2 regions of the Luteococcus sanguinis genome follow, and region 2 is predicted to be linked to the other one. Evidence: riboswitches for the same ligand, from Rfam matches in the RefSeq annotation. Region 2 holds a riboswitch; the other holds the start of a gene.
The links. Region 2 has a riboswitch for FMN ahead of ribD (bifunctional diaminohydroxyphosphoribosylaminopyrimidine deaminase/5-amino-6-(5-phosphoribosylamino)uracil reductase RibD). Riboswitches for the same ligand answer to the same signal wherever they lie in the genome.

Region 1 (21,137 bases), on a different contig from region 2:
AGTCGGTGCAGCCTCCCTCCGGGGCACTGGTCGGCCCGCTCGAAGTGGGCCCCGTCGCCCACGGCGGCCACTGCGTCGCGCGTCATGACGGACGGGTCATCTTCGTCCGCCAGGCCATCCCCGGCGAGACGGTGATGGTGCGGGTCAGCGATGACTCCAAGAAGAACTTCTGGCGTGGTGACGCGGTCGAGGTCATCGTCCCTTCGCCCGACCGGGTCACCCCACCGTGCCCGATTGCCGGGGTTTGCGGTGGCTGTGACTTCCAGCATGTCAGCGCCGCCAGGCAGCTCGAGCTCAAGCGCCAGGTCGTCGCCGAACAGTTGCATCGCCTCGCCGACATCGAGTGGACCGGAACGGTCGAACAGGTGGACCCCCTGCGGGGCTGGCGCACCCGCGCCCGCTACGCCGTCGACCACGGCGAGGGGCGCGCGAGAGTCGGAATGCGGGCCCATCGCTCGCACGAGGTGGTGGAACTGCCCGAGCAGGGCTGCCTGATCGCCTCTGACCGGGGCCCCTCGCGCAGCGAGCTGGACGAGTTGGCGCAGCGGGCCGGCGATGAGATCCGCGTCGTGGTGCCGGCCAAAGGCGCACCGCTGGCCCTCGTCGGGGACGAACGGCATTGTGATGACCTGGTCCTGGAGAGCTCTGGTGGCCGCGACTTCCGCGTTCGGGCGGACGGTTTCTGGCAGGTCCATCCGGCTGCGGCCGCGCTGCTGGTCGACGTCGCCCTGGCCGGACTGCAACCCCGCGAGGGAGAATTCGGGCTCGATCTCTACTGCGGCGTCGGCCTCTTCGCGGGTGCGATGGCCGACCGCGGGGTGCGGGTGACCGGCGTGGAGTCGGTGCGCTCGGCGATCCGGCTGGCCCGCCAGAACGTCCCCAAGGCCCGATTCATCGCCTCCCCCCTGGCGAAGGCGCTCAAGCAGCTCGACCGCGCCGACATCGTCGTCCTTGACCCGCCCAGGAATGGGGCGGGGGAGCAGGTGGTGCGCCACGTGGCCGGTCTCACGCCGCGGGCCATTGCCTACGTTGCCTGCGACCCAGCAGCGCTGGCCCGTGACCTGGCCACCTTTGCAGACGTGGGATACCGGCACAGCTCCATCCGGGCCTTCGACCTGTTCCCGATGACCCACCACGTGGAGTGCGTCGCGATCCTCGAGCCCCGCTGAGCCCGGCCACCCCGCCCGCGAGGAAGGATTGCCGGGGGAGCAGAATGTAGGGCGTGTCCAAGCCCACGCCAAAGTGCCCGATCCGTGCCGGAGAGCCCTGCACCCTGTGCCACATGGGCGTCACCGGGCCGCAGGACTGCGGCCTCGTCTACCTGGTGATGGGCGACCCGGAACTTCGCGAGCTCTACGACGAGCAGCGTCGTCAGACTTCCGAGGGGCACCCCAAGGCCTCCTGATCTCGGTTCCGAGGCGGGCATTTACGGCACGATCCGTGCGCCTATTTGCGGACGGGGTGGGCGCGCTGGCAAGGCTGGATGTGGTGTAGCAGACTGGTGACGAGTTGTCGGCCCGGTCGCCTTCCGTGGTGGCTGTTTCGGTGATATCTTGATGTCAAGACACCTCGGCGGCGATGCCGAGCAGAGCCCGATCAGGAGTGATGCATGAGCGTCAACAGCTTTGGGGCCAAGTCCACCCTCGAGGTGAACGGCCAGAACTACGAGATCTTCCGCCTGGACGCGGTCGACGGGCACGACAAGCTGCCCTTCAGCCTGAAGGTGCTGCTCGAGAACCTGCTGCGCACCGAAGATGGTGCCAACATCACCGCGGACGACATCAGGGCGCTCGCCGCCGGAGCCCCGCAGGGTGAGCCGGACAAGGAGATCCAGTTCACCCCCGCCCGCGTGATCATGCAGGACTTCACCGGCGTCGCGTGCGTCGTCGACCTCGCCACCATGCGCCAGGCCGTTGCCGACCTCGGTGGCGACGCCGACAAGGTCAACCCGCTGGCCCCAGCCGAGATGGTCATCGACCACTCCGTCATCGCCGAGTACTTCGGCACCCCGGACGCCCTGAACCTGAACGTGGACGTCGAGTACCAGCGCAACAACGAGCGCTACAAGCTGCTCCGCTGGGCACAGAGCGCCTTCGACGAGTTCAAGGTCGTCCCCCCGGGCACCGGGATCGTCCACCAGGTCAACATCGAGAACCTGGCCCGGGTGATCTTCCCGCGCACCGTCGACGGCGTGCTGCAGGCCTACCCCGACAGCTGCGTCGGCACCGACTCGCACACCACCATGGTCAACGGCCTGGGCGTCGTGGGCTGGGGCGTGGGCGGCATCGAGGCCGAGGCGGCCATGCTTGGCCAGCCCATCTCGATGCTCATCCCCAAGGTTGTCGGCTTCAAGCTGTCGGGCAAGCTCAACGACGGCGTGACCGCCACCGACATGGTGCTCACCATCACCGAGATGCTGCGTGAGCACAAGGTCGTCGGCAAGTTCGTGGAGTTCTACGGCCCCGGCGTCTCCCAGGTGCCGTTGGCCAACCGCGCCACCATCGGCAACATGTCGCCCGAGTACGGCTCGACGATCGCGATCTGGCCGATCGACGACAAGACCACCGACTACCTGCGCCTGACCGGTCGTGACGAGCAACAGATCGCGCTGGTCGAGGCCTACTCCAAGGCCCAGGGCCTGTGGCACGACGACGAGCGCGAGCCGGTCTACTCCGAGTACATCGAGCTCGATCTCACCACGGTCGTCCCCTCGATCGCCGGCCCGAAGCGTCCGCAGGACCGCATCGTTCTGGCCGAGTCGAAGGAGAAGTTCAACGAGGTCCTTCCGACCTACTCGTCGAACCCCACCACCAAGGTTCCTGTGACCCTGGCCGATGGCACCTCCTTCGAGCTCGCCAATGGTGCGGTGACCGTCGCCTCGATCACCTCGTGCACCAACACCTCGAACCCCTCGGTGATGATCGGCGCTGCGCTGGTCGCCAAGAAGGCCATCGAGAAGGGCCTGATGCCCAAGCCGTGGGTCAAGACCACCGTCGCCCCCGGCTCGCAGGTCGTCACCGACTACTACGAGAAGTCGGGCCTGCAGACCTACCTCGACCTGCTGCGCTTCAACACGGTCGGGTACGGCTGCGTCACCTGCATCGGCAACACTGGCCCGCTGATCCCCGAGGTTTCCGCCGCGGTCAACGAGAACGACCTGGCCGTCACCGCCGTCCTGTCGGGCAACCGCAACTTCGAGGGCCGCATCAGCCCCGACGTAAAGATGAACTACCTGGCTTCCCCGCCGCTGGTGATCGTCTACGCGCTCGCCGGCACCATGGACATCGACCTGGACAACGAGCCCCTGGGCACCACGCCCGAGGGCGAGGACGTGTTCATGCGCGACATCTGGCCGACCACCGAGGAGATCGACGAGGTCATCAACTCGTCCATCAGCTCCGACATGTACAAGTCCCGCTACGCGGACGTGTTCGCCGGTGACGACCGCTGGAAGAACCTCGACACCCCCGAGGGGGCGCTGTTCAGTTGGGATGACGCGTCGACCTACATCCGTCGCGCGCCCTACTTCGACGGTATGCCGGCCGAGCCGACCCCCGTCGAGGACATCCATGCCGCGCGCGTGCTGCTGAAGCTGGGCGACTCGGTGACCACCGACCACATCTCCCCGGCCGGTTCGATCAAGTCCGACTCGCCTGCGGGCCGCTACCTGACCGAACACGGCGTCGAGCGCCAGGACTACAACTCCTTGGGTTCGCGTCGCGGCAACCACGAGGTGATGATCCGCGGCACCTTCGCCAACATCCGCCTGCGCAACCAGATCGCGCCCGGCACCGAGGGTGGCTTCACCAAGGACTTCACCAAGCCCGACGCCCCCGTCACCACGGTCTTCGACGCTTCCGTCGCCTACCAGGAAGCCGGCATCCCGCTGGTCGTGCTGGCTGGCAAGGAGTACGGCTCGGGCTCCTCGCGTGACTGGGCCGCCAAGGGCACCGCGCTGCTGGGTGTTCGTGTCGTCATCGCCGAGAGCTACGAGCGCATCCACCGCTCGAACCTGATCGGCATGGGCGTCCTCCCGCTGCAGTTCCCCGAGGGCCAGAATGCCGACTCGCTGGGCCTCGACGGCTCGGAGACCTTCGAGGTCGTCGGTGTCACGGAGCTCAACGAGGGCCGCACGCCGAAGACGATGAAGGTCACTGCCGCCAAGGCCGACGGCTCCGTCGTGGAGTTCGACGCGGTCGTGCGCATCGACACCCCCGGGGAGCGCGGCTACTACACCAACGGCGGCATCATGCAGTACGTGCTGCGCCAGCTGATGGCGAACTGAGCCACCAGCCTCGGTAGCCGCCCGACAGGGCCCGACAGGGGCCGCACCAATCCGGTGCGGCCCCTGTTTCATGCCGGCAAGTAGAGTCGTCCCAACGCCGAACTGAGGAGTGCCGCATGGTTGCCACCCGTCGTCCCGTCCTGGCTCTGCTGCCAGTGCTCGTGCTTGCCCTCGGCGCCTGCGGTGGCACGGACGACGACACTTCGGCACCCACGTCCTCGAGCGCTTCCGCCTCCAGCGTCCCCGCTTCCACTGCTCCGGCAGCAACCACATCCGGCCAGGCCACCTATCGGGCCACCGAGAAGCCTTCGGCGTCCACCAATGACGCGAGCACCGCGGCCATCTCCGAGCAGGCCTACACCGACGCCCAACTGGCAGGCCTGCTGAAGGGTGCGACCATCAACGGCCAGTCCGTGGAGGTCGCCTCGAGCGAGTATCAGACCAAGGCCAAGCAGGGTGCCTATGGCAACCAGCTGGCCGCGAGCCTGGAGCAGGTCACCTACTCCCCGGCTGCCTGCAAGCAGGCGACGCTGGCGGCAGCGCACCTGCTGCCCGACTCGGGTGGCGTGAGTCTGGCCGGCACGGACGACTACCTGGTGCTGCTGCGCACCTTTGGGTCCAGCGACCAGGCCGAGCAGCTGGTCGCCGCCAACCGCGCCGCTGCGGTCGCGTGCGCCAGCTACAGCGCCGAGATCAATGGCTCGACGATGAAGGGCACTGCCAAGGTCATCGAGGTCAGTGCAGCCAGCTCGGGTGTCGAGGTGGGGCAGGTCGCCAGTGCCACCACCGACTCCAAGACCTCCTCGACCGTCACCGCACTGGGCACTGTGGGCAATGTCGGCATCCAGATCACCGACATGGGCGGCACCGCCACGGCAGAACAGCTGTCCACTGCCCTGGAGTCGGTAGCGAGGACGATCAGCGCAAACCGCTGAGCATCTGTGCGCGCAACCGGTCTGCGTAGTCGGCAGCCTCGGCCTCGTCGGCGTACTTCGTCCGAGGCCAGAAGAAGCCCCGCAGGCCGTCACCCTTGCTGCGCGGCACCACGTGGACGTGGAGGTGCGGTACCGACTGGCTCACCACATTGTTCATGGCCACGAAGGTGCCTTCGGCGCCGAGCGCCGGACCCATGGCCGCCGCTATGGTGCGTGCGGTGCTCAGCAGGGGAGTGGTCATGTCGTCCGGCAGGTCCAGCAAGGTGCTGACGTGCGTGCGCGGGCAGAGCAGGACGTGCCCCTTGAACACCGGACGTATGTCGAGGAAGGCCACCAGCAGCTCGTCGCTGTGGACGACGTGCGCAGGCTCCTCGCCGGCGGCGATCCGGCAGAACAGGTCCTGGTTCTGGCTCATGTGGGCAGTGTGCCGCATTCGAACGCCGGGGCGGACCGTCGCCCCAGAACTGTCGGAGGGCGCTGCGATGGTCTGGGTGTCGGTGCTTGGAAGGACCTCTTGCCGGGGCATCTGCATCGACCTATAATCGAACTGAAATAATTCGAGGAGGGTGCTATGGCGGCGGTGGCCTTCAAGCAGCACGGACGCGCGAACGGTCAGCAACAGTTCCATGCCGGGGGAGGGCTCAGGTCGGCACTGAGCAACTCCCTCCAGGGTGGCGGTGCGCCCAGCGATGCGATCTATACCCCGCCCGGCTGGCCCGAGGAGGTGTTGCCGGCCGGTGCCAGCGACTGGGAGCAGTCCGCGGTTGCCTGGTTGCTCGACCAGTGCCCGGCCGACTACCGGGCCTACCCGGTGTTGCGGAACCATCCGGTGGTGCTGGCCCGCTATGCAGCGGAGTTCGTGGAGGGCCAGATCCGGTCCTCGCGGGAGGCGCTCGCCACCACTCGGGCGAGCCTGTCCGACTTTGTCGACCATGATGTGCTCGACCGGGCCACGGAGGTGGTCCAGGCCGAGGGGGCTCGCTTGGTCCGGGTGCGCCGGGCCGTGATGCTGGTGGAGGAGTCCTTGCGTGGACGGGTCTTCCTGCGTCGCCTGTGAGTGCGGGACGGGTGACTGTGGACACCCGTGGGGCCGGAGCCCCCCGCGAGGTTGGGGCGACTGTGAGGTTTGCCGCACTACGATATCCCTCATGACCCTTTCGGACGGGAGCACCCTGCTGGGCTCGATCAAGCAGCCCAGTGACCTACGTGGTCTGTCGCGCGCCGAGCTGGAACAGCTGGCCGACGAGATCCGGCGTTTCCTGATCACGAATGTCTCTCGCACCGGCGGACACCTCGGCCCGAACCTCGGCGTGGTGGAGCTCACGATCGCGCTGCATCGGGTCTTCGACTCTCCGACCGACCCGATCGTCTTCGACACCGGCCACCAGAGCTATGTGCACAAGATCCTGACGGGACGGGCCGACGCCTTCGACGGCCTACGTCAGCGAGACGGTCTGTCGGGCTACCCATCACGCGCCGAGTCGGAGCACGACTGGGTCGAGAACTCGCACGCGTCCACTTCGCTGAGCTGGGGTGAGGGCCTGGCGAAGGCCTTCCGGCTGAAGGGGGAGCGCCGCACGGTCGTCGTCTTCGTCGGCGACGGTGCCCTGACCGGTGGCATGTCGTGGGAGGCCCTGAACAACATCGCGGTCCAGGAGGACCTGCGGATGGTGATCGTCGTCAACGACAACGGGCGCTCCTACACGCCAACCGTCGGTGGTCTGGCCACGCACCTGGCTGCGCTGCGCACCGATCGTCGCTACGAGCAGATCCTCGACGTCGCGAAGCGACAGATCAACAAGACCCCGCTGCTCGGACGCGGCGCCTACGACGTCCTGCATGGAATGAAGGCAGGCTTGAAGGATGTCCTGGCCCCCCAGGGCCTGTTCGCTGACCTTGGCCTCAAGTACGTCGGCCCGATCGACGGCCATGACCTGGGCGCTGTGGAGCGTGCGCTGGAGTCGGCCAAGAACTTCGGCGGGCCGGTGATCGTCCACGCCCTGACCCGCAAGGGACGCGGTTTCGAGGCGGCCGAGAAGCACGAGGAGGACCGTTTCCACGCGGTCGTTCCCATCAACGAGTTCACCGGCGAGCCGCTGTCCGCGCAGCTGCAGAGCACCTGGACCGACGCCTTTGGCGACGAGATGATCCGGATAGGCACCGAGCATCCCGAGGTGGTCGCTGTCACGGCCGCCATGCTGCACCCGGTCGGCCTGGCCCGCTTCGCGAATGTCTTCCCCGACCGCGTGTTTGACGTCGGCATCGCAGAACAGCACGCGGTCACCTCCTGCGCTGGCCTGTCCGCCGGTGGTCTGCACCCTGTCTTCGCCGTCTACTCGACCTTCCTGAACCGCGCCTTCGACCAGGTGTTGATGGATGTGGCGCTGCATCGTCAGGGGGTCACCTTCGCCCTCGACCGTTCTGGGGTCACGGGCCCGGACGGTGCCAGCCACAACGGCATGTGGGATGTCTCGATGCTGGGTCTGGTGCCGGGGCTGCGGCTCGCCTCGCCCCGGGACCGGCAGCGCCTCGCCGAAGCACTCGACGTCGCCGTCACCGTTCACGACGCCCCAACCGTGGTGCGCTACTCCAAGGAGAAGCTGCCCGACCCGATCGCGGCAGTCCGCACCCAGGACGGGCTCGACCTGCTCCGGGTCGCCGAGCGTCCCGAGGTGCTCGTGGTCGGCTATGGGCAGTTCATGGGCCTGGCCCTCGACGTGGCCGAACGGCTCCATCAGCAAGGCATCGACGCGAATGTCGTGGACCCGGTCTGGACGCTACCGGTCAGCGACGCCTTGGTCGAGATGGCCAGCCGGCACGCACTCGTGGTCACCATCGAGGACTCGATGGTCGTCGGCGGGGCGGGTTCCCATCTGGCCGAGGCGCTCGCGAAAGCCAGGGTGGGCGTGCCGGTGCACCACTTCGGCATCCCGCAGGAGTTCCTGCCCCATGCCTCGCGCGGCCAGCTGCTGGAGAGCCTGGGGCTCACCGGCCAGGCGATCGCCCGGGATGTGATCGGGCAATGGGAGGACTCCCGGTCACCGCGGGACGTGCAGCAGTCGGTCAACATGCGTTGACGTCCATTGCACGAGGGGTTGACGTCCATTGCGCCGCACCGGGATTGTCGGCATGGACGCCATCGTGTGGGCCGCTGCAGAGCGGGAACTGCTCGCCGGCGTCGCCAATGTCCTGCGCCCCCAATAGGGGAGCTTTTCGAGGGTTCAATCGGCACATCCTGAGTGGTGGGCGTCATCGGCGCCAGCGATCCCACCGACTGCTGACACCACCGCGTCCGGACGATCCAGCATCATGAGGTGACGCGACCCCTCCACGACCAGCTGGCGCCCGTTCAGCAACCGACACAGGCGTGCCTGGTCGGCGACCGCGCCGCCTGCCGAGGCATCAGCGGCCGACAGCACCGACACCGGCAGGCCCGGCAGCGGACGCTCTGCCCGCAGCTCCTGCAGGTCCCAAGCCTGACGCTCGTACCCGAGCGACTCGGCCGTGGCCATCTCCCACGAGTCTGCATCCCGATAGATGGCATCCAATCGTCCGCGGCTCAGACGCGACCACTCGCGGTACGACTGCAGGAAGGTGCCGAACCGCCAGCCCAGGGCCAGGGGACGTCCGAACCCGGATCGCGCCAGCACCCCCATGCCCCGTGCCCAGCCCAGGGAGGACTTCCCAGGGTCTGCCGCGTACCACTCGACGGACGGGTCGACGAGCACCAAAGCGGCCACCAGGTCGGGACGGGTGCGGGCGACCGCCTCCGCGTGGAAGGCCGCCATCGAGTGCGCCACAAGCACGGCCGGACCATCGCCGTGGCCCTCCAGCAGCTCGGTGAGGGTCGCCACCTCCTCGTCCAACCGGGGCAGGTGCCCCGGCCAGCGCGTGCCTCCCAAGCCCGGACGGTCGAAGGCCAGCACCTGGCGACCGTCCAGCCCAGCCGCGACATCGGCCCAGAATTCCATGGCCAGGCCGCACCCGGCCATCAGGACTACCGTCGGCCCCTGGCCCTCGCGCAGGCGCCAGTGCACTTCTCGTCCGCTGAAGCGGGAGACCTGCCCTGTGGGTTCGACCACCTCAGCTCCTCGGCCTGACCAGAGGGAACGCGATCGACTCCCGAATGCTCGCGCCGGTCATCAGCATCGCGAGCCGGTCGAGGCCGATGCCCAGACCGCCGGTCGGTGCCATGCCGTACTCGAGTGCGGTGAGGAAGTCCTCATCCAGCTCCATCGCCTCCGGGTCACCACCAGCCGCCTGCAGCGACTGCTGGGTCAATCGCTCTCGCTGCACCACCGGATCGACCAGTTCGGAGTAGGCCGTGCCCAGTTCGGAGCCGAACATGACCAGGTCCCAGCGCTCGGCCAAGCGCGGGTCGTCCCGGTGCGGACGGGTGAGCGGCGAGCTCTCGGCCGGGAAGTCGCAGTAGAACGTCGGGGCCATGGTCTGCTTCTCACAGAAGTGGTCGTAGAGCTCGTCCAGCACGGCGCCCCGGGTCCAGCGCGGATCGACCTCCCCGCCGACCTGGCGAACCAGGCCGGCCAGCTGCTCGCGCGGGGTGTCGGGCGTCAGCTCGACGCCGGAGGCCTGTGATACCGCCTCGTGCACGCTGACCCATCGCCATGGTTCGGCGAGGTCGACCTCGTGCTCGACGCCGTGTGGGTCTCGTCCCCGGACGATCGTCCCGCCGGTGGCCGCCACCGCCGCGTCACGCACCAGCTGTTCGGTGAGCACCCTCATCGACTGGTAGTCGCCATTGGCCTGGTAGGCCTCCAGGACGGTGAACTCCGGGTTGTGGGTGGCATCGGCACCCTCGTTGCGGAAGTTGCGCCCGATCTCGAAGATGCGGTCGAGCCCACCCACCATCAACCGTTTCAGGTAGAGCTCCGGCGCGATGCGCAGGTAGAGGTCGAGGTCGTAGGCATTGATGTGGGTACGGAAGGGACGGGCGTTCGCGCCGCCATGGATGGTCTGCAGGATCGGGGTCTCGACTTCCAGGAAGTCCCGCCCCAGGAGCGTTTGCCGCACCGACTGGATCGTCCTCGACCGCGCGGCGAGACGGTCGCGGGAAGCACGGTTCATCACCAGGTCGAGGTGCCGGTTCCTGACAAGCAGCTCCGGGTCGGCCAGGCCACGGTGTTTGTCGGGCAGGGGTCTCAGGCACTTGCTCGTGAGCTGCCAGGCCTGCGCCAGCAAGCTGGGCGACCCATTGCGCGAGGCGCCCGTCGTCCCCGTGAACGAGAAGTGGTCACCCAGGTCGACCGCGCGGCTGAACCGCCGCAGTTCCTCCCGTCCGAGGCTGGCCTGGTCGAGCAGCACCTGCGCCTGGCCGCTCCAGTCCTGCACGCGGGCGAACACGACACCGCCGTGGTCGCTGACCGCCATCACCCGTCCGCCAACGGTCATGGCCCGGCCGGGGGCTCCCGCCACGTCGGCGCAGTGGGCATCGACCCCTGTGTGCACGGGATAGGCCTGTGCTCCCGAGGCGATGATCTCGGCTCGCTCGTCGAACCGGCGCCGCACCTGCTCGGGCAGCCGTCGCGCTGCGACCTCGGTCCCGGGACGAGTGAGGAAGGCAACCACCCTCGGGTCGTCGGTTGCAACGAGCTGCTGCTGCGGCACCGGCAGGGGGTCGAGCCAATGCGGCACATCAAGGAAGCCCTCGGCCACACCCATCGCCGCCCCGACCGGCCCGAGATCGGCCGCTTCCTCGTAGGCGAGGAAACGAGGCGACCACTGCGGCGCGTACTTCACGTTGGAGCGGTACAGCTGCTCGATCTGGAACCACCGGCTGAAGAGCATCAGGGTACGACGCTGCAGCCGCCGCACCCTGCTCGCCCCGACCCGTTCCCCCTCCTCGATCGTCGAGCGGAAGACGGCGAAGTTCAGCGAGACCCGACGGATCCCGAATTCGCGACCGGCCGTCATCAGGCCGGTGACCATCAGCTCGGTCACGCCGTTGTCGGCCTCGGGGTTGCGCCTCATCACGTCCAGGCTCAGGCCGTCGCGGCCCCACGGGACGAAGGACAACAACCCCGCGACCCGCGCATCCTCCCGGTCGCCGAGGTGGTCGTCCGGGAACAAGGCCTCGACCAGCAGGCAGTTGCCGTCGAGGGGGTCCCCCAGCCGGTTGAGTGCCATGGAGAAGCCGCGGTCGTCGCCGTCGCGCCACCGGTCGGCCAGGCCGATCAGCCGTTGCAGTTCGGCGGCCCCAATGTCGCGGTGACGGCGCACCCGCGTCTGGTAGCCGGCCCTGGTCAGCCGCTCGACGGTCTGGCGCACCGCCTTGAGCTCATGACCGGCCAGGTCGAAGCGGTCGGGCCGCAGGATGGCCTCGTCCCCCACCCTGATGACCCGAAGACCCGCCCGGTCCCAGGCGACGGCGCCGTCCTCGGAGGCGCCCACCACGGCGGGCGTCCACCCGTAGTGGCGCACCATCTCGAGCCAGCTGGCCAGCGCGGCGGGCCAGTGCTCCCGGCGGCCCAGCGGGTCCCCAGAGGCCAGGCACACGCCACCTTGCACCCGGTAGGCGACCCCCGCCTGCCCGGTGGCCGAGAAGCGGGTCTGCTTGTCGCGTCTGGTGTTGAAGTAGCCGAGCGAGTCATCCGGGTTCTCATCCAGCAGCGCGCGCACGTGCAGCTCGTGATCGAGCGGCAGGTTCGCCCGCTGGCGCTGGGAGCGCAGCAGCACGAGCAATGCTCCGAGCATCGTCAGCGCGAACAGCGATCCCACGAAGAGCTGGACCCATTCGGGAACCATCCGCGGTCGCGAGGCCGCCGAGCCGAACACCAGGTGGTCGAGGATGCTCAACAGCCGGTTGCGCGGACCTCCTTCGTGTCCGGTGAGCCACCCCAGCAGAAGGCCGGTGGCCACCGAGGTGGTGAGTCCGACGGCCAGGGTCGCGAGGGCGTAGCGCATGTTGCCCGGGGTCAGGCGGGCTGCGAACGAGCGGCGCGCGACCACGAGCCCAACGATCAACAGCGCCACCGACAAGGAGTTGAACAGGTACGAGAGCATCGCCTGCTCGAGCGGCTCGTCCAGGCTGTGGCCCTGCCACCACTCGCGGGCCACCAGGACGCTCACGACCACCGGCAGGATCCACTGCAAGCACAAGAACACGAGGGCGAGCCACCAGGCGGCCCGTTTGCGGCGCAGCAGGCCGGCGCCGACGATCGTCAGGAAGGCCGCCAGGCCGAGTCCGCCGATGTCGATCGGGAACACGACCAGGCTGAATGCCTGCACGAGCCAGTGCACCCACCGGGTGCCGCGGAACATGGCGTGCGCGATGGTCAGCAGCGAGGCGGCGAAGAACAACCTCGAGAGGTAGACCGGTGCCTTGCGTTCCCAGAATGCGACCACGATGTCACTCTTGCACCAGCCACTGACAAATGTCTGTGACCGCTCACCACACGAGCCAAGCGATGACCTCGTCGGTGACCGGCTCGGCCCCTACCGACCGTCAGGAATCGAGCGTCTCCAGCAGGACGGGAACCAGCTGCTGGCGCTGCCACGGCCGGGCTCCGAGCTCGGCGAGCCGCGCGTCGATCGTCTCGTGGGTCAGCGGCACCGGCGGCTCGAAGGTGATCCGGCGCAGGGTGTCGGGGCTCACCAGGTTCTCCGGCGGCATCGACAGCTTCTCCGCCAGTTGCTGGGTGGCGGGACGGGCCGCATTCCACCGGGCGAAGGCATCGGGCCAGCGACGTTCCCACTGGCGCGGCATGGGCGGTCCATCCAGCGGCGTGCGCACCGGCGGCAGCTCGCGGGCAGGCAGCTCCGCAACGCGCTCCAGCGCGGCGAGCCAGTTGTTCTCGTACTGGCGGGCCGTCCGACGCTTGAAGCCGTCGATACGGCGCATCTGCTCCTTGGTGGGGACCGCCGGCGGCCGCCCGACAAGGCCCGCCAGCTCGCTGATTGCTTTGTCCTGCACGACCTTGCCGGGTGCCTTGTCAAGCCGACGTGCGATCTCGTCGCGGGTCGTCCACAACTCGCGGACGACGGCCAGCCCCAGTGGGCTGCGGACGGTGTGCATGCCTGAGGTACGGCGCCAGCGCTCGCCGGTGGGCTCGGGCGGTTGCCGGTAGACCTCCACCAAATGCGCGAACTCCTGCTCCGCCCACTCGAGCTTCCCGGCGGCGGCCAGGTCGGCGGCCAGTTTCTCGCGCAGCTCCACCAGCAACTCGACGTCGAGCGCCGCGTAGACGAGCCAGTCGCTGGGGATCGGGCGTCTGGACCAGTCCGCGGCGGAGTGCTCCTTGAGCAGGTGCAGGCCGAAGTACTGCTCGACCATGGCGCCCAGCCCGACCCTCGGGAGGCCGAGCAGGCGTCCTGCCAGCTCGGTGTCGAAGATGCGTTCGGGCACCATTCCAGCTTCGACGAGACAGGGCAGGTCCTGGGTGGCGGCGTGGATGACCCACTCCGCGTCCTCGATCGCCTCCGACAGGTCGCCCAGCTGTGCCCGGCCAGAGCCGTCCTCGAAGGCGATCGGGTCGATGATGAAGCTGCCCGAGCCCGCGCGCCGCAGCTGGAAGAGGTAGGACTTGGCTGAGTAGCGGAAGCTCTGTGCGCGCTCGGCGTCGACCGCCACCGGGCCGGTGCCCGGCCGCAGGCTCTCGATACAGGCGGCCAGGGCTGCGGGGGTGTCGACGACCTCCGGAATACCGTCCGCGGGCATGTCGAGCACGGGCAGTGGTGCCTGTTCCTTGGGGCGGGTGGCCTCGGCGGGAGTGGCGGCACTGTTCGGCTGTCCAGCACTGATCGGCTGTCCAACACTGATCGGCTGTTCCTCCCTCATCGAGCCCGTCCCAACGAGATGGGGACGACGCCATCCGGGAGCGGCTGCACGCCGGCGGTCATGCACAGCAGGTCCTGCCAAGCGGCCAGGTGGGCGCCGAGGGAGTGCTCATCGTCGATCAATGGGGTCCAGGAGGCACGGATCTCCACCTCGGCGCGATCCGGGTCGTCCTGCATCCCACCGAAGCACCGGCTGGAGACGGCGGTCACGGTGCCGGACGCTGCCACATAGGGTGCGTGGTGGGCCTCCAGGGCGTCCGTCAGCCACGACCAGCCAACTTCGGCCAGGAAGGGGTCGGTGACCATTTCGAGGTCCACTTCGGCCCGCGCGAAGGTCACGCAGCGGTACTCGCCCTCCCAGGCCTCGACTCCGGCCGGGTCGTGCAACAAGACCAGCCGACCGTTGCCCAGCTCCTCGTTTCCACTCATGACGTCGGCTGCGATCGCCACCGAGTGGGGCGCAATGCGTTGCGGGGAGGGGATGTCCTCCACCTCGACCTCGGACCGCCAGCCGAAGGCCGCCAGTTCCCGGGCCAGCTCGTCAAAGCTCAGCGCGCTGGCTCGTCCGGGTAGTTGGGGGCTCACAGGTCGAGGGTATGCAACGGGGGCTGTCGGGGCCGGGAGCGACTCGCCGGTCACGCCTGCGACCGGGCCCCTCGCCGATTCCGTCCGGCCTTCGCGGCTGTGGTTGTGCGGCTGTGGTTGTATTGCGGGCGTGAACCAGCCTCTTGTCGCCGACCCGGCCCCGCACGAGCCCGCACTCGTCGCGGCTGCCCACCGACGCCAGGGCACTGCCCTGCCCGTGTGGTTCATGCGCCAGGCCGGACGTTCCCTGCCCGAGTACCGCGAACTGCGCGTCGGGACGCAGATGCTCCAGGCCTGCGCCGATCCCGAAATGGTCGTCGAGGTCACGCTCCAGCCCGTCCGCCGCCATCACGTCGACGCGGCCATCTTCTTCAGCGACATCATGGTGCCGCTGAAGGCGATCGGCGTCGACCTGGACATCGTCGCGGGCACCGGCCCGGTCGTGGCCAAGCCGGTCACCTCGATGGATGACCTCGACCAGCTCGTCCCGCTGACCCCCGAGCACGTCGCTTTCGTCACCGAGTCGGTCACCCGTCTGGTCGCCGAGCTCGGGGACATCCCCCTGATCGGCTTCGCTGGCGCCCCCTTCACCCTGGCCAGCTACCTGGTCGAGGGCGGTCCGTCCAAGGACCACTCCCGCACCAAGGCGATGATGGTCGGCGACCCGCAGCTGTGGGCCGAGTTGTGCCACCGCCTCGCGGTGATCAGCGCCGCCTTCCTGCAGGTGCAGGTGGACGCGGGCGCGCAGGCCGTCCAGCTCTTCGACTCCTGGGCCGGTGCCCTGTCCGAGCGGGACTACCGCGAGCGCGTCCTGCCGCACAGCCAGTTCGTCTTCGACCAGCTGGGGGAGCGCGTCCCCCGGATCCACTTCGGGGTCGGGACGGCCGAGCTGCTGCCCGCCATGTCGGAGGCCGGGGCCGACGTCGTGGGCGTGGACTGGCGCACCCCGCTGGACGTCGCTGCGGCCCGAATCGGCGGCCAGAAGGCCGTCCAGGGCAACCTCGACCCCTCGCTGCTGCTGGCGCCCTGGCCGGTGTTGGCCGAGCGGGTCCGCGAGGTCATCCGCGCGGGCGCCAAGGCGCCAGGACACATCTTCAACCTGGGTCACGGCGTCCCGCCGACCACCGACCCCGACGTGCTGACCCGCATCGTCGAACTCATCCATGCCGAAGGTCCCGCCTTGCGGGCCGAGGCCAGGTAAGGAGCACTTTCATGACCACCCAGCACGACGAGCACAATCCCCAGGCCAGGATCAACGCCGAGTCGATCAACGAGTCCATCAACTACGCGATGTACTCGGTCTTCGCCCGCACCCAGGCCGTCGGCGCCGATGCCGCGGCTGAGGCCCTGGCCGCGGTCGAGAAGGCCACCGAGGGACGCGGTCTGGTCATTCGCGGCTGGTACGACATCGCGGGTTTCCGCGCCGACGCCGACCTGATGGTCTGGTGGCACGCCCCCGACTCCGAGGTGCTCCAGGACGCCTACCTCGCCCTGCGCGCCACCGAGCTGGGCCAGACGCTGCTGCCCGTGTGGTCCCAGGTGGGCCTGCACCGCGCCGCCGAGTTCAACCGCTCCCACATCCCTGCCTTCCTGGCCGGTGAGCAGGCGAAGCAGCACATCTGCGTGTACCCCTTCGTCCGCTCGACCGAGTGGTACCTGCTGCCCGAGGACGAGCGCAAGGCGATGCTGCGCGAGCACGGCATGCTGGCCCTGCCCTACCCGGACGTCCGCGCGAACACGATCGCCGCCTTCGCCCTGGGCGACTACGAGTGGCTTCTCAGCTTCGAGGCGGACGACCTGTACCGCATCCTCGACCTGATGCGTGACCTGCGCGCCGCCAAGGCCCGTGCCCACATGCGCGAGGAGCAGCCCTTCTTCACCGGACGTCGTCGCGAGCTCGCCGAGATCGTCGCCAGCTGGGGCGCCCCGGCCGAAGGTGCCTGCGGCTGCTGCTGAACACCCCGAACGACCTGCCCACCGGCCAGCAAACCCATCAGGGTTTTCGGGCCGGTGCGCTATCTTTGGTCCAAAGTGCTCCCGGGGTCGGTGCAAGTCCGAACCGGCGGTGAGAGTCCGCGACCCGACCAGGCCGGTACGGCTGGGCGGTTGAACCGGTGGAATTCCGGTACCGACGGTGAAAGTCCGGATGGGAGGAAGCGCTGGCTGGTTTCGTCGTGGCGACGAGGCCGCGGTGGCGTGCCGATACACGCCTCGCGCGGTCGGCCAGCCCGCGGATTCCCGCATGCCCCGGGTCATGATGACGACGACCGGGAGGACGAAGAGTGATCGGCAGCAGGATGCGGGCGGTCGTTGCACCGTTGGCGTTGGGCTGCGCACTGCTGCTGGGCTGGGTGCTCACGGCGAAGATCGGCCAGATGCCGCGCTTCGTACTGCCGACGCCGGCTGACGTGCTGGATGCCCTGCACCTGCAGCTGTCGTCGCGTTCCTTCTGGCGATCCCTCTGCGTCACCCTCTTCGAGGCTTTCGGTGGCTCCACGCTGGGTGCCGCCGTCGCCATCCCCTTGGCCGTCGCGATCCATGAGTCGCGGTGGTTCTCCGCCGCGACCCAGCCCTTCCTAGGGGCAACGCAGGCCATCCCCGCGATCGTCCTGGCGCCGCTGCTGGTGCTGTGGGTCGGTTACGGACTCGTCCCGGTGATGGTGCTGTGCGCGCTGATGGTCTTCTTCCCGATCCTGGTGGCCACCGTGCTGGGATTGCGACACGTCGACCCCGAACTGGTGGCTGCCGGACGGATGGATGGCGCCGGCACCCTCAGCCTGTTGCGCCACATCGAGGGGCCGCTGTCCCTGCCGTCCACACTCGCCGGGCTGCGCAATGGCTTCACCCTGTCGATCACCGGCGCGGTCGTCGGCGAGATGGTGATGGGAGGGTCTGGCTTGGGGGAGCTGCTCACCATTCAGCGCGACCGGCTCGACACCCCCGGGATGTTTGCCACGATCGGCGTGCTCTGTCTGGTCGCGGCCACGATCTACTCGATCATCCGCTGGCTTGAGCACCGCATCAGCTTCACCGATGCCGCTGCTGATTGACCATTCCATTCCCACCCGCCGCACCTACCGACAGGAACACCCATGAACCGACGCCAGCTGCTCCAGGTCTCCGTGGCCGCCACCACCCTTGGTCTGGCTGCCTGCAATGGCACTGCCAGCCAGAAGGCGGGAGAGCAGGCATCGTCCGCCTCCACCTCGCCCAACGCCACCACGTCGGCCGCGACGGCGTCGGGTTCGTCGTCCACTTCGTCCAAGCCGGTGCTCGGGCTCACCTACATCCCCAATGTGCAGTTCGCGCCCTTCTACTGGGGTGTTGACAAGGGTGTGTTCGCTGCCGGTGGGCAGGACATTGCCCTGCGCCACCATGGGGCGCAGGAGGGTCTGTTCACGGCCCTGGCTGCAGGCCAGGAACAGTACGTCATCGCCGGTGGTGACGAGCTGGTGCAGGCCTTCACCGAGGGCATGGAACTGGTCTCCATCGCCACCATGTACCAGCACTACCCGGTGCGGGTGATCGTCCCCGAAGACTCGACGATCACCGACCTGACCGGCCTCAAGGGCAAGAGGCTCGGCATCCCGGGCAAGTTCGGGGAGGCCTGGTTCGGCACGCTGGTCGCGTTGAACACCGCGCGCCTCACCCAGGACGACGTCACGATCCAGACCATCGGCTACACCTCCCAGGCCGCCCTGACCACCGGCAAGGTGGACGCGGTGGTGGGCTACACCAACAATGACGCGGTCCAGTTCGAGCAGAACGGCTTGGCGGTCCGCGAGCTTGAGCTGGCACCCGAGGTGCCGCTGGTCGCCGTCAGCCTGATCACAACCTTCGAGCACCTCAAGGCGAACCGCGAGGAGGCGCAAGCGGTGGCGAAGGCGATGGTCGAGTCGATGAGGGCCGTCGCCGCCGACCCCGAGGCGGCTGTGACCGTGGCCGCCACCCATGTCACCGGCCTGGACGAGGCGACGGCGCGCAAGAACGCCTTGGCCACGCTGAAGGCCACCGTGCCGCTCTACGAGAGCGACGGAGAGATCACGGGTGCCATCGTGGAGCGGACCTGGGGCAACATGACCACCTTCATGAAGGCCCAGGGCCTGATCGACAAGGCAGTCGACGGGGCCTCGATGATCGACCCCTTGGTGCTCGCCAGCTGACCTGGCCTGGGCTCGGCAGGATCAGGCCTTTGGCTCGAGCGTCAGGCAGACCGAGTTGATGCAGTAGCGCAGGTCGGTGGGAGTCTCGTAGCCCTCGCCCTCGAAGACGTGACCCAGGTGCGAGTCGCAGGAAGCGCAGCGCACTTCGGTGCGCGGACGGCCGGGGATCGTCGTGTCGCGCAGGTAGCGGACGGTGTCCTCGGCCAGCGGGGCGAAGAAGGACGGCCAGCCACAATGGCTGGCGAACTTCTCGTCCGAACGGAACAACTCGGCGCCACACGCGCGGCAGGAGTAGACGCCCTCGGTGGTCGTGTCCGTGTACTCGCCGACGAAGGGGGCCTCTGTGCCGGCCTCGCGCAGCACCTTGTACTCGAGGTCGTTCAGCTTGGCTCGCCATTCGTCCTCGCTGAGCAGCACCTTCGGCGTGGGCATGTCAGTCATGGGTCTCCCTCCGGTTGGTGGGCCCTAGGGTGGGCACATGCCCAAGGATGCCATCGAGCTGGAAATCGGCGGTCACGCCGTCCGTCTGTCCAGCCCTGACAAGGTCTACTTCCCCGAGCTGGGTCTGACCAAGAAGCACTTGGCCGAGTACGTCATCGCCGTCGGCGAGGGGATGCTGGCCGCGCTGCATGGACGTCCGACGACCATGGAGCGCTGGCCCGGGGGAGTGCACCCCGGCATGGTGATGGCCACCCGTCAGGATGGCCGCGGCGACGCTTTCTACCAGAAGGCGGCTCCCAAGGGGATGCCGGAGCGTGTGCAGACCGTCAAGGTGACCTATCCCTCGGGGCGGACGGCCGAGCAGGTGGCCCCAACCAGCGTCGCCGACCTGGTCTGGATGGTGAACCTCGGGACGCTGCGCTTCCACCCCTGGCCGGTGACGATGCCCGACACCGAGCACGTCGACCAGCTCCGAATCGACCTCGACCCACAGCCGGGGACCGGCTTCCCCGACGCCGTCGCGGCAGCGCACGAACTGCGCACGGTGATGACCGCGGCGGGCCTGGACCCATGGGTCAAGACTTCCGGTGGCCGCGGCCTCCACGTCTTCGCCCAGGTCCAGCCCTGCGACTTCATCGACGCCCGGCACGCCGCCATCGCGATCGGACGTGAGCTGGCCCGCCGGATGCCCGAACTGGTGACCGTGAACTGGTGGAAGGAGGAGCGCGGCGAGCGCATCTTCGTCGACTTCAACCAGATGGCCCGCGACCGGCTGATGACCAGCGCCTACTCCGTCCGTCCGGTGCCCACCGCGACAGTGTCGGCACCCTTGCTCTGGGAGGAGCTCGACGAGGTCTCTCCCGACGACTTCACCGTGCAGACGATGCCTGCCCGGTACGCCGAGCTGAGGGACCGTTGGGCAGGCCTGTACCGGTCCACCCCGGCGCCGGTGACCACCGCGCTCGAGTGGTACGAGCGCGATGCGGTGGCCGGCGAGGGGGAGATGCCCTACCCGCCCGAGTATCCGAAGATGCCCGGCGAACCACCGCGGGTGCAGCCCAGCCGAGCCCGGTCCAAGAGCTGACGACGCGCCGAGGAATCAGGGCCAGGAGCGCGTTTTCGCCCCCCACTCGCCCGCCGGCGCGCGACAATGGTCGGATGGCAAAGACGGAATCGAAGAAGTCCGACAAGTTGTCCGGCAAGCGCCAGGGCAAGGTGAGCAGCAGCAAACGCACCTCGGGTGAGCCCGTCGTCGGACGGGACAGCAGCCTGCGTGCGTTGCTGCGAGCTCCGCAGGGCAGTGTGCGGATCGCGGACCTCGACCCGGCCGCCGCGCCCGGCTACCCCGGCAAGGGCAAGGCTGACGCCGAGAAGCAGACGCTCGCGATGGGACCCAAGATCTCGGACCTGCAGGAGCGGCTCTACGCCAACGGCCGTGAGGATGAGTCGGCGCCGCGCGTGCTGCTGATCCTGCAAGGCATGGACACCTCAGGCAAGGGAGGCGTCATTCGCCATGCGATCGGCATGGTCGACCCGCAGGGCATCCACCTGCACGCATTCAAGGCGCCCACCGATGAGGAGCGCCAGCACGACTTCCTGTGGCGCATCCGTCGTGCGGTGCCCGGGCCCGGCATGATCGGTATCTTCGACCGTTCGCAGTACGAAGACGTGCTGATCGGGCGTGTCGACGAGCTCGTGCCGGTGGAGGAGTGGGAGCAGCGCTACGACCAGATCAACGAGTTCGAGAAGGAGCTCACAGACTCGGGCATCCGCGTCGTGAAGTGCTTCTTGAACATCTCGGCGGACGAGCAGAAGGCCCGCCTGCTGGAGCGGCTGGAGAACCCCGAGAAGTACTGGAAGTACAACCCGGGTGATGTCGACTCACGCTCCAAGTGGCCCGCCTACATGGAGGCCTACGCGGACCTGCTGGAGCGT
Region 2 (6,800 bases):
CCACGCATCTTCCACGAGGACGGGCTGAAGCTCCACCGCGCGTCCGGCCTCGCGGGCTACGTCTTCCAGGAGAGTCGAGGTGGGCGCGATGGTGGACTCCAGAGCAGCGACCACGCCGACTCGTCGTCCGGCCTTGACGGCCTGGGACGCCATGGGGCGATCAACTCGGAAGACGGGGATCGCGACCTCTGCCTGCTCGGCGACGTCTCCGATCGTCGAGCAGGTGCAGCAGACGACGCCTGCTCCTCGGTCCTGAAGTCTCAAGAGTGCCGTCTGGACTCGGTCTGCGACTGCAGCCGGTCCGTGTGTCCGGGCGTCGGCCAGGAGGTCTTCGTCGACGACATGCAGGGCGTGGGCGGACGGCGCGACCTCCTTCAGCAGCGCCTCGAAGGTGGGCACGTGAACTGGGGAGGTGTGCAAGAACCCGATGGTCGGCATGACGTGAATCGTGACGCCTTTCGCACGGCAGAGGGGCCACCCAGCCCTGGGTGAGACCAGCGGCATAGGAACGTGTTTGAGCACACGGGGTCTGGCGTGAGGGAACGTCCTCCTGCTGCGCTTGGAGGGCTTGGTGTCCCATCGCAGAAGGAGGACGAACATGTCTCACGCTAGTGGTGTTTCCCGTGGTGACCGCAACCGCAATGCCCGACTCGGGCGGCTCCGGGAGGCGGTCCCGGTCACGAACGCGATCGTCGGGATCGACCTTGCGGACGTGAAGCAGATGCTGGTGGTCTGTGACCACGACTCGAAGGTCTTGGCGCGCCGAACGTTCCGTTGCAAGGCCTGGGACCTGGGCAAAGCGTTGGACTGGGCCGCGGACCGCGCCGAGAAAGCCGGCTACGCCGGCGTGACGGTCGCCTGCGAACCGACCGGGCACCGCTGGCGCGTCCTCGGGCAGCTCGCCGCCCAGCGGGGCATGAGCTTCGTGTGTGTCCAGCCGATGTTGTCGTCGTGGGCCCGCAAGACCGAGGACCTGACCATCGACAAGACCGACGACAAGGACGCTGTCCTGATCGCCCGGCTGACCGCCCAGTTGCGCTGCTACTTGCCCGAACCGGTCGACGAGACCTGGTCCCGGCTGCGTTACCTCGGGCAACGCCGCGAACGTCTGCTCGGACAGCGCGTCGAGGCGGTCCAGCAGATCCGTGACCTGCTCGAATGTGTCTGGCCCGCAGCGCTGGCGGCCGCGAAGCAGCCGTTCAAGTCGACCACCTGGGTCGCCGCGCTGCAAGTGATCATGGTCCGTGACGGCGGTGACCTGACTCTGACCCGGCGCCGCGGCCTGGCTCGCTTCGAGCACCAGGTCCTCCAGGAGGTCCAGCGCCGTGGCAAGACCAAGGCCTGTCACCGCATCACCACCGGCCTGTTCCAGGCGCTGGCCGATCCGGCCGGTGTCATCGAGCACCGTCGTTCCGCGTTCGAACGGATCGCTTGGGTCCTCGACGACTGGGACCACGCGAAGGCCCAGCAGGTCGATGTCGAGGCCCGCATGGCCACCGTCCTCGACGAGCTCGGCCTCACCTCGTTGGTGACCAGCATCGACGGATTGTCCGCAGTCGGCGCGGCCGCGATCCTGGCCGAGACCGGTGACCTGACCCGCTTCGCCTCCGCCCGCGCCGTCGTGAAACATGCTGGTCTGGCGCCGCGGGAGCGGATGTCCGGCGCGTTCACCGGGAAGGCCCGGCTGACCGGGGCGGGTCGGCCGGCATTGAGGGTCGCGGCCTGGCGGGCGGTCTGGGGCTGCCTGCAGAACAACCGTGTCTACGCGGCCCGCTACCGGTATCTGACCAGCCGTAACACGAATCGGCTCAAGCCCACCCAGGCCCAGACCATCGTCGCGGCGGCGATCCTGCGGCAGCTCTACGCGATCGTCACCACCGGCCAGGCCTGGAGCCCCGACATCGCCTCCACTGGCAGCAGGCCCGTCGCCACGGTCGTCCACCTGGAGGCCATCGCTGCCTGAACCAACCCCTACAAGCCACCCGCCCGCGTCGCCATCAGCCAGGCGTCCACACCCAAGAGCTGGGTCGGGGCGAGCCCTCAGCGGCATTGGGAACCCCATCGGTATCCCGTCTGTCATCATGGGCAGCCCCGACCCTCGTCGACCAACCCGATCACACGCTGCAGAGCCCAGCTCCATTACCTATGCAGGGACCGACGAAAACCCCGGGACACCCGACCCAGCCTTGACACGAAACGCCTCACGCTGATGACAGTGCGTTGCTCGACTTGGTCATGCGAAGCGCCTGACATGATCAGTGCATGTGGTCGTCAGCAAGAGCGAGGAATGAGCTGCGCGCTGAGGATGACCCGTGGGACTTCGCTCGCGCCACCGCGAAGGACTTCCTGACGGGCCGGATTAGCGGGCAACAGTTCCTCGCGGCGATGCATGCCATTGGTCACGACGGGCCAGAGGAACTGCAGGACCTGGTGGAACTCGACGACGAGTACGACCAGGCCATTGATGCGCGGGCTGAGGAGAACTTATGTTCCGACCGGATCATGGAACTTCTGGTCAGGCGAGCCCGCGAGCTCGCCACGGATTCTTGATCTACCTGCGCCAGAGGCAGATGTTCGGCTGAGTAAGGGGACGGCGGAACAGGAGTAGGTGGGCAGGTGCTCCGTCCGCTTGGACATCAGTGGATCAGATTAGCTCGCCGACGGCTTTGAACCCGACACGCCCGGCCACCTTGACCGACGCGACATTCTCAGGCTCAACGCGGATGGCGGCTTGCGTATCGATGTCCCAGGAAGCCATCCACTGGCACAAGAGATTCACGGCCTCCACGGCCACACCTCGACGGCGGGCCCACGGGTGAACGCTGTAGGCGATGTTCACATCTCCAGGTGCCAGCCCGTCTTCACGGTCCGGGTCGAAGTCGATGTAGCCGCCCAGACGACCGTTTACCCAGATGCCGAAGCCTCGCTTGCCCCTCTGACGTCGGTAGTTGTCCTCGAGACCCGGCAGGTAGTCGCGTACCCGCTCGATCGGGGCGTAGCCGCCGCTGAGCCACTTCACGGACTCATCGTCCTCGCCCGCGGCATGCGCCTCCGCGTCTGCAACGGTGATTGGCCTCAGCTCGATGGTCATGGTCGTCAGCGCAGGTGCGCACATGGTCGGGCACCTCGGAGGTTCGTGAAAGGGAGACGCCCTGTCATCGGCATTATGCGGGTGATCCGGGTGCAGGCTCAGACGTGAGGGCTGCGGGCCAAGGCTCGTGGCTAGTTCCCCGGGTCTGCTTTGAGCTGCGCCAGAACCGTGAGGTCGTGGTGGTCCTGGGGGCGGAGTTCGTAACCCTCTTGCAGCTGACGCAGACGGGCGCGCGTGGCGACCACGACCGGGACGCCGTCGATCGTTCCCGTCGCGCGCTCGGCCGCGGCATGGAGGAAGGTCTCGCCACCGAAGCCCTGCTGGATCCCGTCACCCCGGGCGTTGATGGTCATCGGGTGGACGTCCATTCGGCCAGCAGACGAGGCGAGCTCGATGCGGATGGGGAGCCAGTCCTCGACGGTGGAGTACCCGCGCTCTTCGAGCCAGGCCAGCAGGGCCGGCACGAAGTTGGCGTCGACGAAGACGTCGAGATCGCCGTGCTCACGCGTCTGGTTACCGGCGAGGGCGTCGACGGCCCAGCCACCGTTGACCTGATACGTGACCTTGCGCGTCGAGAGCCATTCAATGACTGCGAGCACTTCATGTGCGGGGGTGGATCCAGCTGGTGACATACCGACAGCCTTCACTCGATCGTCCGATCACTCAAGGGAATTTCACGGCCGCTGGCCGGCACCCCCACCTGCACGGCCAAGGCCGTCCGCCATCACCCACATATCAAGCATGAGAGTGATGTCACGCCCCTGCCAAGGGCCAACTTGGCCGGCCACCGTGTGAACGCCGGATCCGCGGTTGTGACCCTGTGGCATGCTCGATTTCAACGTGTTCCGGGGTCGGTGCAAGTCCGAACCGGCGGTAAGAGTCCGCGACCCGTCCGCAGCCAGCGGACGGTTGACCTGGTGAAATTCCAGGACCGACGGTGAAAGTCCGGATGGGAGGAAACACGTGGGTCACGGCGCGCGCGCCGACGACCCGTGGCGGGTGCTGCGCAGCCGTCGACGTCGTGCGGGCTGCCCGCGCGCGTCGGTTGTGCGCACCCAGCGGACGCCGACGCGTCCGCAAACCCCGGCGCACGGCGATGTAGCCGACCGGGGAGATTGATGAACCACACCACATCCGAAGCCCACTCGGGCCTCTTGGAGCACGCCATGCGTCGTGCCCTCGCGCTGGCGACGCGCGGACCTGCCGCCGACCCCAACCCACGGGTGGGTTGCGTCCTGCTTGACCGCGACGGCGAGGTCGTGGGGGAGGGCTGGCACGAGGGCGCCGGCACTCCGCACGCCGAGGTTGCTGCCCTGGCCGAGGCGGGCAGCGGCGCCCGCGGGGGAACCGCAATCGTCACCCTCGAACCCTGCAACCACACGGGACGCACCGGACCTTGCTCGCAGGCGCTGCTGCACGCTGGGATTGCTCGCGTCGTCCACGCCCAGTCGGACCCCAACCCGCTGGCTTCGGGCGGCGCCGCGACGCTGAGGGCAGCCGGCGTCGAGGTGAGCGGGGGCTTGCTGGCCGACCAAGCCACGGCGCTGAACCGCACCTGGACCTTCGCCCAGCAGCACGGACGTCCGTTCGTCACCTGGAAGTTCGCCGCCACCTTGGATGGGTTCAGCGCCGCCGCCGACGGCACCAGCCAATGGATCACCCGCGAACCGATGCGGGCGGCGATGCTGCGTCGGCGGGCCGAGTGCGGCGCCGTGCTGGTGGGTACCGGGACGGTGTTGGCCGATGACCCCCGCATGACCTCCCGCGACGAAGCCGGCCAGCTGGCCGAGCGACAGCCCTGGCGGGTGGTGCTGGGCGTCCGCGACATTCCACCAGCGGCGCGCGTCCGGGGCGATGACGGACGATTCGTCCACCTCGCCCATCGCGATCCCGACCGCTCACTGCAGGAGGTCCGCGAACTCGGCGTCCACCACGTCTGGCTCGAGGGCGGACCACGCCTGGCTGCAGCCTTCTGGCGGGCGGGCCTAGTCGACGAGGTGATCGCCTGCATCGCTCCCGCGTTGCTCGGCACCGGACGTCCAGCCACCGCAGACCTGGGTATCGGCACCATCGCCGACATCGCCCGCCTCACCACCACCGAAGTCATCCACGAGGGCGAAGACTTTGCCCTGGTGTTGCAACCCAACCCTGGAAGGACGATCTGATGTTCACCGGAATCATCGAGGAGCTCGGCACGCTGGCCGGCAAGCAGGAGGGCGCCGAATCAGCGGTGTTGCGCATCCGCGGACCCCTTGTGGTCTCCGACGCGACACCCGGCGCCTCCATCGCCTGCAATGGGGTCTGCCTCACCGTCGTCGACCACGACGCCGAGGGCTTCAGCGTCGACGTGATGGCCGAGACCCTGCGCCGCAGCAGCCTGGGCGCGCTCCAGGTGGGCGACCCGGTCAACCTGGAACGCTCGATGGCCGCGGACGGACGCTTCGGTGGCCACATCGTCCAAGGCCACGTCGATACCACCGCGACCGTGCTCTCCCGCACCCCCGGGGAGCGCTGGGAGGTGGTCCGCTTCGACCTGCCCGCCAGCATCGCCCGACACGTGGTGGAGAAGGGATCGATCACCGTTGACGGCGTCTCGCTGACCGTCTCGGCGGTGGGTGCGGACTGGTTCGAGGTCTCCCTGATCCCGACCACTCTGCGCCTCACCACCCTGGGCAGCAAGGGGCCCGGCGCCCCGGTGAACCTGGAGGTCGACGTGCTGAGCAAGTACGTCGAACGCCTCCGGCAGGCCCGCGCGGAGGCCGGACGATGAACACCATCGAGCAGGCGCTGGCCGCGCTGCGGCAGGGACGTCCAGTACTGGTCCTGGACGACGACGACCGCGAGAACGAGGGGGACGTCATCCTGGCGGCCCAGACCCTCACCGACGAGTGGACGGCCTGGGCGATCCGGCACAGCTCCGGCTACCTGTGCGCGCCCATGCCCGAGCGATGGGCCGACCGCCTGGAGCTGCCGTTGATGGTGGCGCACTCGACCGACGCGCTGCGGGCCGCCTACACGGTCACGGTCGACGCGGCCCAGGGGACCACCACCGGCATCAGCGCGCACGACCGCGCCACCACGGCGCGGCTGCTGGCCTCGCCCGACGCGCGTCCCAATGACTTCACCCGGCCCGGCCACGTGGTCCCGCTGCGCGCCCGCGACGGGGGAGTGCTGTCGCGCCGCGGCCACACCGAGGCCTGCGTCGACCTGTGCCGGTTGGCCGGGTTGAGTCCCGTGGGGGTCATCGGCGAACTGGTGCACGACGACGGGATGATGATGCGCACTCCCGACGTCGTCGCCCTCGGCGACCAGCATGACCTCCCGGTGGTCACCATCGAGCAACTCGTGCGCTGGCGCAGCGTCCACGACCGGGTCGAGGAGGTGACCCGGACCATCGTCCCCACCGCTGCTGGACGCTTCGAGACGGTCGGCTTCCGCGACCTGCTCACCGGCGCTGAGCACCTCGCGATGGTCTCGCCGCTGGGTCTGGCCACAGAGGGTGGGACGAACCTCGTCCGCGTCCATTCGGAATGCCTCACCGGGGACGCGCTGGGCTCGCTGCGCTGCGACTGCGGGGAGCAGTTGCGCCGTGCCCAGCACCAGCTGTCGTCCGAGCCGGGCGTCCTGGTCTACCTGCGCGGGCACGAGGGACGCGGCGTCGGCCTGCTCGACAAGCTGCGTGCCTACCACGAGCAGGATGCAGGCGCCG

Region 1: it holds a riboswitch for FMN, as region 2 does, so the genes downstream of both, ABD089_RS03565 (ABC transporter permease) here and ribD (bifunctional diaminohydroxyphosphoribosylaminopyrimidine deaminase/5-amino-6-(5-phosphoribosylamino)uracil reductase RibD) in region 2, are expected to answer to the same signal.

What each region holds. Positions count from the first base shown of each region.
Region 1 is NZ_BAAAKI010000003.1:252,119-273,255, forward strand. Features, by position in the region: gene ABD089_RS03500 (class I SAM-dependent RNA methyltransferase) at 1-1,169, shown strand, start outside; gene ABD089_RS03505 (DUF6767 domain-containing protein) at 1,223-1,405, shown strand; gene acnA (aconitate hydratase AcnA) at 1,610-4,285, shown strand; gene ABD089_RS03515 (hypothetical protein) at 4,402-5,220, shown strand; gene ABD089_RS03520 (HIT family protein) at 5,204-5,635, opposite strand; gene ABD089_RS03525 (hypothetical protein) at 5,792-6,277, shown strand; gene dxs (1-deoxy-D-xylulose-5-phosphate synthase) at 6,369-8,297, shown strand; gene ABD089_RS03535 (alpha/beta fold hydrolase) at 8,442-9,302, opposite strand; gene lysX (bifunctional lysylphosphatidylglycerol synthetase/lysine--tRNA ligase LysX) at 9,304-12,582, opposite strand; gene ABD089_RS03545 (HRDC domain-containing protein) at 12,683-14,014, opposite strand; gene ABD089_RS03550 (DUF3000 domain-containing protein) at 14,011-14,598, opposite strand; gene hemE (uroporphyrinogen decarboxylase) at 14,729-15,799, shown strand; gene hemQ (hydrogen peroxide-dependent heme synthase) at 15,811-16,554, shown strand; FMN riboswitch at 16,628-16,760, shown strand; gene ABD089_RS03565 (ABC transporter permease) at 16,881-17,648, shown strand; gene ABD089_RS03570 (ABC transporter substrate-binding protein) at 17,691-18,761, shown strand; gene msrB (peptide-methionine (R)-S-oxide reductase MsrB) at 18,783-19,202, opposite strand; gene ABD089_RS03580 (DNA polymerase domain-containing protein) at 19,240-20,286, shown strand; gene ABD089_RS03585 (polyphosphate kinase 2 family protein) at 20,361-21,137, shown strand, end outside.
Region 2 is NZ_BAAAKI010000012.1:271-7,070, forward strand. Features, by position in the region: gene ABD089_RS08615 (aspartate/glutamate racemase family protein) at 1-438, opposite strand, end outside; gene ABD089_RS08620 (IS110 family RNA-guided transposase) at 599-1,963, shown strand; gene ABD089_RS08625 (hypothetical protein) at 2,263-2,550, shown strand; gene ABD089_RS08630 (GNAT family N-acetyltransferase) at 2,645-3,091, opposite strand; gene ABD089_RS08635 (nucleotidyltransferase domain-containing protein) at 3,223-3,723, opposite strand; FMN riboswitch at 3,928-4,058, shown strand; gene ribD (bifunctional diaminohydroxyphosphoribosylaminopyrimidine deaminase/5-amino-6-(5-phosphoribosylamino)uracil reductase RibD) at 4,258-5,256, shown strand; gene ABD089_RS08645 (riboflavin synthase) at 5,256-5,861, shown strand; gene ribB (3,4-dihydroxy-2-butanone-4-phosphate synthase) at 5,858-6,800, shown strand, end outside.